DNA from 3 places in the Kitasatospora sp. NPDC101176 genome. Region 3 is predicted to be linked to each of the others. Evidence: riboswitches for the same ligand, from Rfam matches in the RefSeq annotation. Region 3 holds a riboswitch; each other region holds the start of a gene.
What was found. A riboswitch is a leader RNA that binds a small molecule or an ion and turns the genes downstream of it on or off. The one in region 3 is predicted to bind cyclic di-AMP.
Positions count from the first base shown of each region.

Region 1: it holds a riboswitch for cyclic di-AMP, as region 3 does, so the genes downstream of both, ACIRS1_RS01000 (hypothetical protein) here and ACIRS1_RS04655 (NlpC/P60 family protein) in region 3, are expected to answer to the same signal.
Region 2: it holds a riboswitch for cyclic di-AMP, as region 3 does, so the genes downstream of both, ACIRS1_RS14360 (peptidoglycan DD-metalloendopeptidase family protein) here and ACIRS1_RS04655 (NlpC/P60 family protein) in region 3, are expected to answer to the same signal.

Region 1 is NZ_JBIWPA010000001.1:246,177-249,376, forward strand. It holds gene ACIRS1_RS01000 (hypothetical protein) at 49-1,317, opposite strand; cyclic di-AMP (ydaO/yuaA leader) riboswitch at 1,326-1,484, opposite strand; gene ACIRS1_RS01005 (MoaF-related domain-containing protein) at 1,928-2,257, shown strand; gene ACIRS1_RS01010 (alpha/beta hydrolase-fold protein) at 2,318-3,200, opposite strand, start outside.
Region 2 is NZ_JBIWPA010000008.1:35,005-38,204, reverse strand. It holds gene ACIRS1_RS14360 (peptidoglycan DD-metalloendopeptidase family protein) at 272-1,273, opposite strand; cyclic di-AMP (ydaO/yuaA leader) riboswitch at 1,276-1,459, opposite strand; gene ACIRS1_RS14355 (MFS transporter) at 1,772-3,200, shown strand, end outside.
Region 3 is NZ_JBIWPA010000002.1:419,431-422,630, forward strand. It holds gene ACIRS1_RS04650 (NlpC/P60 family protein) at 1-1,020, shown strand, start outside; cyclic di-AMP (ydaO/yuaA leader) riboswitch at 1,368-1,521, shown strand; gene ACIRS1_RS04655 (NlpC/P60 family protein) at 1,532-2,674, shown strand; gene ACIRS1_RS04660 (NlpC/P60 family protein) at 2,902-3,200, shown strand, end outside.

The DNA.
Region 1 (3,200 bases), on a different contig from region 3:
ATCACGTGAGCCGTCGGGCCCGAGCGGCTGGACCCGACGGCTCACGCGTCAGCGGTAGACCCGGACGTAGTCAGCGGCCATGCTGAGCGGCGTGGTCCCCTGCGGCGCCGGGTGGTACTGCCCCGCGCAGACCGAGAGGTTGAGGATCAGGTACGCCGACCAGTTGGCGCCGACGCCCTTGCCGTCCGAGAAGACCTTGACGCCGTTGACGTACCAGTCGACCGAGTTGGCGCCGTAGTAGGTGCCGATCGTCACCCACTGGTCCTTCGCGACGGCACTGGCGTCGGTGTAGTACTTGGCGTTGCCGGGGTTGACGTGGTTGGTCAGCTCCAGCAGGTTCGGGTTGTCGGGGTGGTACTCGAAGGAGTCGATCTCCCCGTTGCCGTTCTTCCAGGTCCACAGGGCCGGCCAGGCGCCGGAACCGGACGGCAGCTTGACCCGGGTCTCGGCGTAGTCGCCGGTCTTGACCTGGAAGCCCTCGCTGGAGCCCTCGGTGGTCAGGAAGCCCGCGTTCCAGGCCTGCTTGCCGTTCTCCAGGGTGGTGCCGCTCGGCGCGGCGGTGAAGGTGGCGACCCCGTTGGCGACGCTGACGTTGTTCTTGTTCAGCAGGTCGAGCTTGTTGTCGTCCGGGTTGTGGTTCCCGTACCTGTAGGCGGTGCTCTTGTCACCGACCCAGCGCGAGCCCCAGGTGATCGAGCTGTTGAACTCGTCGGACCAGGTCAGCGCCTTGCCCGCGACCGGGGAGGCCGGTGTGCCCGCCGAGGGGCTCGCCGTGGCACCGGGGGTGCCGGTGGGGGACGGCGTCGGGGTGGCGGTGGGGGTCGCGGTGGGAGCCGGGGTCGGGGTCGCCGTGCCGGAGACCACCAGCTGCTGCGAGGGCAGGTTGTGCCAGGCGCCGCCGAGGTCCTGCCAGAAGCCGAACTGGCTGTACGTCCCGGCCGGCAGCGCGCGGGCACCGCTGGTGAAGGACAGCCCGCTCGGGCAGATCTGCACGTTGGAGAGGTTGCCGGGGAAGTCCAGGTTGGTGCCGCGCGCGTCGCGCACGCCCACACCCACCGTCTTCGCGGTGACGCAGGCCGAGGAGTGGACGGTCAGCGAGGCGGTGGCGGCCTTGTTGGCGACCATCGTCGCGGGGGCCAGCCGGTCCTGGGTGACGGTCGGGGTGGTGGCGGCGTGGGCGGCGACGGTCGCCGGGAGGCCCAGCAGACCGGCACCGCTGACGGCGACCGCCCCGGTGGCGGCGAGGGCGGCGAGGCGGCCCCGGTGGGCCGGGCGGGCGTGGCGCGGCGTGCGGCGCCGGAGGGCAGGCTGGTGCATGGGGTGTCCTCTGCGACGCCTGCGAGGTGAGCTGTCGGGTTCGGGCTGCAGTTGCCCGGCCGCCGGTGGGAGCGGCTTCACCCCTAGCCGCGACCCGCACGCGGGAGAGCGTGCGGGCCGGGCGCTGACCTTGGTTCCCCCGCTCCCGTCCACTGTGGTCCTCGGTTGCCCGCCGGCGGGTGGACGGGACTCGGCGTCCCGGCGGCGGGGTCCGCGTGGCGGACGGCCGTTGCAGGCTAGGCAGACCGTCCGTGAACGGACAACTCTGCCGGGCGGGTTGTCGTGCAGCTCACAGTGGTGTCGATCAACGACGCTGCGTGGCGGTCGAGTTGATCATCCCCTCGGCCGAGCCGGGCGTCCACCCGGCTCCCGGCCTCCGCAGCCGGCACCCGGCGGCCGGAGGACGGCTCGCCGGTGCCCCCGAGGGACGTCCGGCGGGCACCCGCCCGGTGCGCCCTCCGGCGCGGCCGACTCCCCCGGCCGCGCCCGGCACAACTGCACCCGCCGGGCTCGCCCGGTCGGATAAATTGGAGGTCCGACATCTTCCGCAGTGCACAAGACCACACGGACCACCGTGCGCACCCCACCGGGAACGAGGTACCGCCCCACCATGACCGCGCCCCTGCCCGCCTTCGCCGGCCGCACCTACCTCTTCCGGGCCGACAACGGCGCGGCCTTCCGCAACGCCTACTCGGCCGACGGCACGCGGCTGCGCTGGGAGGGCCTCGGCGAGTCCGCGGGCCAGTGGGAGGACGTGCGGCTGCACGTCGCCGAGGTGGCGCCGGAGATCTACTTCGTCAGCTGGACGGAGCAGAGCGGGATCACCGTCAGCCACGTGATGGACCTCGGCAGGCTGACGGTCCGCGCCTTCTGGACCTTCGAGGGCGAGGGCGGCCGGGTGGGCGAGCTGCACACCGGGACCCTGGAGCGGGTGGCCTGACCGATCGGTCCGGTCGGTCCGGCCGGGGCCGCTGCGGTCAGGGGCCGGTCGGGCCGGGGCTCAGACGGTCTGGTTGGGCACCTTGAGGTGCTGGGACAGCCACTCGAGCGAGGAGGGCAGCAGCGCGCTCCACGTCTCGAAGTTGTGGCCGCCGTTCTCCAGCATGCTGTAGGACACCTTCATCGGGTCCTTCACCGCGTCGACGAAGGCCTCGGTCTCGCGCCGGTAGTCGCCGTCGCCCTTCTTGGTGCCGGCGAGAAGCACGGACACCTTAGGCTGCGGCAGGTTCTTCAGCCGCCACAACAGGTTCGCCTCGTTGCGGCGCTGGCTGCTGCCGCCGAACAGGTCCCCCGTGGTCGGGTCGTCCGCCGCGTCGTAGTAGGCGGAGAGCGCGACGGCCGTCGGGAAGACGTCGGGGTGGCGCATGGCCAGCTTGAGCGCGCAGTAGCCACCGGTGGAGTTGCCCATGAAGGCCCAGGCCTGCGGGTCCGCGGAGACCCGGTAGCTCGCCTGGATCGCCGAGGGGACGTCCTTGGTGAAGTACGTGTCGGACTGCGCGCCGCCCGGGATGTCCTCGCACTCGGTGTCCTGCGGCAGGGCGGGCGAGGGACGCACCAGGACCATGACGGTCGGCTGCATCCGGCCCTCCTGGAGCAGCTTGAGCGCCGCGCCGGGGTAGTTGAAGCGTGTGATCAGGTTCTCGGCGATCCCGGGGAACCCGGTGCTCACGATCACCGCCGGGAACTGCTTCTGCGCGTACTCCGGCTGGAAGTACTGCGGCGGCAGGTAGACGTAGCCCTCGGTGGAGAGGCGGCTGACCGCGCCGTCGATCCGCACCTTGCGGATCTCCCCCGACTGGGCGGGCTCGCGGCCCATCGCGCCACCGCCCTTGACGGAGGCGTGGCCGATCGTCTCCACGAGCAGGCGCCCGGAGGCGTCCGCC
Region 2 (3,200 bases), on a different contig from region 3:
CGCGCCGGCGCCGGAAGCGGAGACGCACCGGGAACGCCCCCGGGAACGCCCCTGGAAACGGCGGCGGAAACGGCAGCGGCCGGCCCGGCTCGCGAGGGAGGTCTCGCGAGCCGGGCCGGCCTGGGCGTGTCCCGCGCCCATGTCCGCCGTTGCGGCGATCACCCGGTCGAGCGGTCACCCGACATGACCATCCCGGAGGATCGTTTCGCCCCGCATCAGCGGTAGTCCCGAAGGGCCCGTCCGGCGGGACCGGGCCCTCGACCCGTCAGGGTCAGAGAGCGACGCCGTGCGCCCGCAGGTAGGCGACCGGGTCGATGTCCGAGCCGTACTCGGAGCCGGTGCGGATCTCGAAGTGCAGGTGCGGGCCGGTCACGTTGCCGGTCGCACCGGAGAGGCCGATCTGCTGGCCGACGGTGACGGTCTGACCCATCGACACGCCGATCGAGGAGAGGTGCGCGTACTCGGCGTAGTGGCCGTCGGCGAGCTTGATCTCGACCTCGTTGCCGTAGGCGCCACCGTTGCCGGCCTTCACCACGACGCCGTTGGCGACGGCGCGCAGCGGGGTGCCGGTGGAGGCGACGAAGTCCTGGCCGGTGTGGTGGCCGGAGGCCCACATCGAACCGGCCACGCCGTAGGCGGTGCCCAGCTTCGGGTTGGCCAGCGGGGCGACGAAGCCCGAGGTGCTGGCGGCCGCAGGGGCGGCGGTGACGGCGGCGGCCGGCTTCGGGGCGGCGGTCTGCACCTGGGTCTGGACCGGGGCGGACGGCTTGGCAGCCTCGGTCTTGGCCTGCACCTGGGCCTTCGGCTTGGCCGGGGCGGCGGGCTTGGCCGGGGCGGCCGGGGCGGCGGGCTTCGCCGGGGCGGCGTCCGCGGACGGCGCGGCGTGGCCGGCGATCGAGAGGTGCTGACCCGGGAAGATCAGGTTCGGGTTGCCGCCGACGACCGAGCGGTTGTGCTCGTACAGCGCCTGCCAGCCACCGTCGACGTGCTTGGCGTCGGCGATCTTCGACAGGGTGTCACCGCTGACGACGCGGTAGCTCTCGGCCTGGGCCGGGGCGGTGGCGGGAGCGGCGGCCGGGGCGGCCGGCTTGGCGTCGACGCTGGTGGCGCCGGTCCAGGTGGAGCTCTGCGCGGCCGGGGCGGCCGGGGCGGTGTGCGCCTGGGCGCTCACGGCGGCCACGAGCGGAAGGGCGAAGGAGACCCCGGTGACCGCGGTGGCGATGCCGATGCGGGCGGCGCGGGGCAGGGCGATACGACGAGCCTGAGCAGGCATGGAAGTTTCCTCTCCGACGCCTGCGAGGTGAGCTGTCGGGTTCGGGCTGGAGTTGCCCGGCCGCATGCGCGGCTTCACCCCAAGCCGGCCCTGGGATCCGGTACGCGAAGCGCGTGCCGATCCCGGTCCGGCGACTTACCTGTGGGTCCCCCGCTCCTGCCGTACAGAGTTCAGTTCGAACCACCGGGCAGCGGCAGGATTCGGCGTTCCACCCGGCGGATCCGTCCGGACTGGCCGGGCGGTCGCTGAACTAAAACCCATCCGTCCGGGTGAAGCAATGTCGATCTCTTGAACGGACAACCATCCCCGCCGGGGCCGTGACACTCCGAATGATCGGCTGCACCGTGCGTGCACAATCCATTCACCCGGCGCCACTGATCCACGACGCTGCGCCGATCCCGCCACCGCTGCGCGACCGTTCGCTCACGCACCGCACACCGTCGACACACCCCCCGGTGACCCTTGTCACGCGGGCCCCGCGGGGCGCAGGATCGGGCCGTGGCCACCTCCGCGGCCGGCACCCTGCGCCTGGGCACCGCGCAGGGACGCTGGGTACTCCTGGCAACCGTGCTCGGCTCCAGCATGGCGATGCTCGACGGCACCGTGGTGAACGTCGCGTTGCCCCGGATCGGCACCGACCTCGGTGCCTCCCTCGCCTCCCTGCAATGGACCCTGAACGCCTATCTGCTGACGCTCGCCGGGCTGATCCTGCTCGGCGGCGCGCTCGGCGACCGGTACGGCCGGCGCCGGGTGTTCCTGATCGGGGTGGTCTGGTTCGCCGCCGCCTCGGCGGCCTGCGCCGCCGCCCCCACCATCCAGGTGCTGGTCGCGGCCCGCGCCGTGCAGGGCATCGGCGGCGCGCTGCTCACCCCCGGTTCGCTCGCCATGCTGCAGGCCGTCTTCCACCCGGAGGACCGCTCGGCGGCGGTCGGCCTGTGGTCGGGGCTCGGCGGCGTGTCGGCGGCGGTCGGCCCGTTCCTCGGCGGCTGGCTGGTGGACGGCCCCGGCTGGCGGTGGATCTTCCTGCTCAACCTGCCGCTGGCGGCCGCCGTCGTCGCGGTCGCCGCCCGGCACGTCCCGGAGAGCCGGGACGAGAGCGCCACCGGCCGCTTCGACGTCCTCGGCGCGCTGCTCGCCGCGCTCGCCCTCGGTGCGCTCACCTACGCGTTGACCGCCGCCGGGGAGGGCCTCTCCCCCGCGGTCTGGCTCGCCGGAGCGGTCGGGCTGGTGCTCGGCGCGGCCTTCCTCACGGTCGAACGCCGCGCCGCCGAGCCGATGCTGCCGCTCGGCCTCTTCTCCTCCCGGCTGTTCACCGCCGTGAACCTGGTCACCCTGTGCGTCTACGCGGCGTTCAGCGGGGTGTTCTTCCTGCTGGTCGTGCAGCTGCAGATCGTCTCGGGCTTCTCCCCCCTGGTCTCCGGCCTCGCCCTGGTCCCGATCACCGTGCTGATGCTCACGTTCTCGGCGCGCGCCGGGCGGCTGGGCAAGCGGATCGGCCCGCGGATCCCGCTGACCGTCGGGCCGCTGCTGTGCGCCGCCGGGGTGCTGCTGATGCTGCGCATCGGCGCCGGCTCCACCTACTGGGCAGACGTGCTGCCGGCCGTGACGGTGATGGGCTGCGGGATGACCCTGCTGGTGGCGCCGCTGACCGCGACGGTGCTGGCCGCGGTCGAGGTGCGGCACGCGGGCATCGCCAGCGGGGTCAACAACGCCGCCGCCCGCGCGGCCGGTCTGCTCGCGGTCGCCGCCCTGCCGGCGCTCGCCGGGCTCAGCGGCGACGCCTACCGGGTGCCGTCCGCGGTGGACTCCGCCTTCCACACCGCGATGCTGATCTGTGCCGGTCTGCTCTGCGCCGGCGGGCTGACCGCCCTCGCCACCGTCCGCGGAAACGTGCTCGCGCCGGAGGACCACCCCGTCGCCGAGCCGG
Region 3 (3,200 bases):
CCCAAGCAGCCGAGCCGCGCGCGGGTCTCCGTGCTCACCGCTGCTGCTGCGACCGCGGTCGCCCTCTCCGCCCAGGTGGCCGCGCACGCCGCGCCCCAGCCGAACAAGACGGACGTCAAGGCGCAGATCGACCAGCTCCAGCAGGAGCAGGAGCAGGCGGCCGAGAAGTACAACGGCGCCAAGGAGCGGTCCGACCAGCTCCGCAAGCAGGCCGACCAGCTGCAGGACCAGGTGGCCCGCAGCCAGGAGCAGATGACCCAGCTGCAGACGGGCCTGGCCGAGGTGGCGGGCGAGCAGTACCGCACCGGCGGCATCGACCCGTCCGTCCAGCTGATGCTCTCCTCCGACCCGTCCGGGTACCTGGACAAGGCCTCCAGCGTCCAGCAGGCCAGCACCAGCCAGGCCGAGGCGCTCAAGGGGCTGCTGGACCAGCAGCGCCGGCTGGACCAGGAGAAGGCCGAGGCCGCCGCCGTGCTGGCCTCGCTGGACTCCACGACCAAGGACCTGAACCAGGCCAAGTCGGACGTCAACCAGAAGCTCAAGGCCGCCCAGGACCTGCTGAACTCGCTCAGCGCCTCCGAGCGGGCCGCGCTGCGCGCCCAGCAGGCGCAGGACGACCGGGCCTCGCGCGGCGCGGACCGGGTCGACCTCAGCAGCCTGCCGCCCGCGAGCGGGTACGCGGCCGTGGCCGTCGCCAAGGCGATGAGCAAGCAGGGTTCGCCGTACGTCTGGGGCGCCACCGGCTCGACCACCTTCGACTGCTCGGGCCTGATGGTCTGGTCGTACGCCCAGGCCGGCGTCTCGCTGCCGCGCACCTCGCAGGAGCAGGGCAACGTCGGCACCCGGGTGCCCTCGCTGGACCAGGCCCAGCCGGGCGACCTGGTGATCTACGGCAGCGACCGGCACCACGTCGGGATGTACATCGGCAACGGCATGGTGGTGCACGCCCCGCACACCGGTGACGTGGTGAAGGTGATGAAGGCCGACGCGATGCCGATCAACACCATCCGCCGGGTCTGACGGCGGGACAGCCGCCGCGGGGCCGTCGCCGACCCTGTGATCCCCGCCACTCCCGACCGGGGGTGGCGTTCGGATTTCTGCGCGCCCCAGGGGTCCTGAACGGCCTTGCGGTGAAAGCCGATCAGCTTTGCGTGCGGTGGTGATCACCATCGGTCATATTCACAAATGAACTTGGGTCTTCTTCCATCTTTTTTCTGACAAGGATTTGAACGGATCACGGTTCAGTTACTAGGGTCGTGCCTCGAACCACCGCACTGTCGATCGCCCAGCCAGGGTGGCGGCGGTGGTTTCCGTCGAGTTCGCGAAGCAGCGGGGCAGCCCGAAGGGCCGCCCGGCGGGGAGCCCAGTGTTCGGGGGCGCTGTGGAGCGGAGCCGGGGAACCACGTTCCTCCGGGGTGAATCGGCGTCAGGTCGGCCGGTGGAACGGCCGTGAGGCGTCGTAGGGCCCGCTTCCGGCCCGAACCCGTCAGCTCACCCGGTAGGCGGACGTAGGAAGAAGGAGCCCGCCTTCGTGGCGTCCCATCGTCGTCCCAAGCCCGCCGGCCGCGCCCGGGTGTCGATCCTGACCGGTGTCGCCGCCGCGGCGGTCGCGCTGTCCGCGCAGTCCGGCGCCCACGCCGACCCGCAGCCGACCAAGGACCAGGTCAAGGAGCAGGTCGACCAGCTCAACGAGCAGGCCGAGGTCGCCACCGAGAAGCTCAACGCCGCCCAGGAGAAGCAGCAGGAGCTGCAGAAGCAGGTCACCGGCCTGCAGGACCAGGTGGCGCGGCAGCAGGCGCAGGTGACCGACCTGCAGGGCGGCCTGGCCGAGATCGCCGGCGAGCAGTACCGCAACGGCGGCATATCCCAGACCGTCCAGCTGATGTTCTCCGCGAGCCCGGACAACTTCCTCAACCAGGCCGGCACGCTGAACCAGGCCGGTGACACCCAGAAGGGGCAGCTGAAGCAGCTCCAGGACGAGCAGCGCAAGCTCGACCAGGTGCGCACCGAGGCCCAGGGCAAGCTCGCCGAGATGGAGACCACCACTCAGCAGCTGAAGGCCGCCAAGGACGAGGTCCAGGGCAAGCTCAAGGCCGCGCAGGACCTCCTCAACACGCTGACCGAGCAGGAGCGCCAGGCGCTCCGCGCGGCCGAGGAGAAGGCCGCCGCCGAGGCCAAGGCCAAGGCCGACGCCGCCGCGAAGGCCGCCCAGCAGCAGGCCGCGCAGCAGGCCGCCGACCGCTCCTCGCGGGACAGCAACCGCACCGACCTGAGCGCCCCGACCACCTCGGCGCCCGCCCCCAAGCCGGTCGCCGCCGGCAGCTCCCGCGGTGCCGCGGCGCTGTCCATCGCCGCCACCAAGGTCGGCTCGCCGTACGTCTACGGCGCCACCGGCCCCAGCTCGTTCGACTGCTCGGGCCTGATGGTCTGGGCGTTCAACCAGGCCGGCGTGTCGCTCCCGCGGACCTCCCAGGAGCAGGCCGGTGCCGGCACCCGGATCGGCAGCGACCTCTCCCAGGCGCAGCCCGGCGACCTGCTCATCTTCTACAGCGACGCCCACCACGTGGGGATCTACGCCGGCAACGGCCAGGTGCTGCACGCGCCCAAGCCGGGTGCCTCGGTGCGCTACGAGGCGGTCTCCAACATGCCGCTGGCCTCCATCGTGCGGGTCTGATCCCCACTCCGGAGCACCCGGGCCCGGCCCTCCGTCACGGAGGGCCGGGCCTGCGGCTTTTCCACCGGGCACGGATGGGTGTCCGATTGGTGGTCGAATATTCGGGTCCGGAGGGGTTTGGACTCGCTTGCCCGGACTCGCTAACGTCTGCCACCGGACTCCCGCTTCCAGACCGCCCACCGGGTGCGGCGGCGGGGCCGTGCCGCAGGACTGGAGCCGCCGCCGCCATGCCCGTGCACCGCCGTTCCCAACTGCTCGCCCGTGCGCTGGTGCTGACCGCGGCCGCCACCACCGCCCTGGGCGTCACGACCGGCGGCAGTGCCCAGGCCGCCCCCGGGGCCCCCGAGCCGCCCAGCCGCAAGGACGTCAAGGCGCAGGTCGAACAGCTCTACGACGAGGCCGAGCAGGCGTCCGAGCGGTACAACGCCGCCCTGGAGGCCCAGCAGCGCCTCCAGGGCGAGACCACCGTCCTCCAGGGCGAGATCGCCGTCGGCCAGGAACAGCTCAACCAGCTGCGCGGCGACCT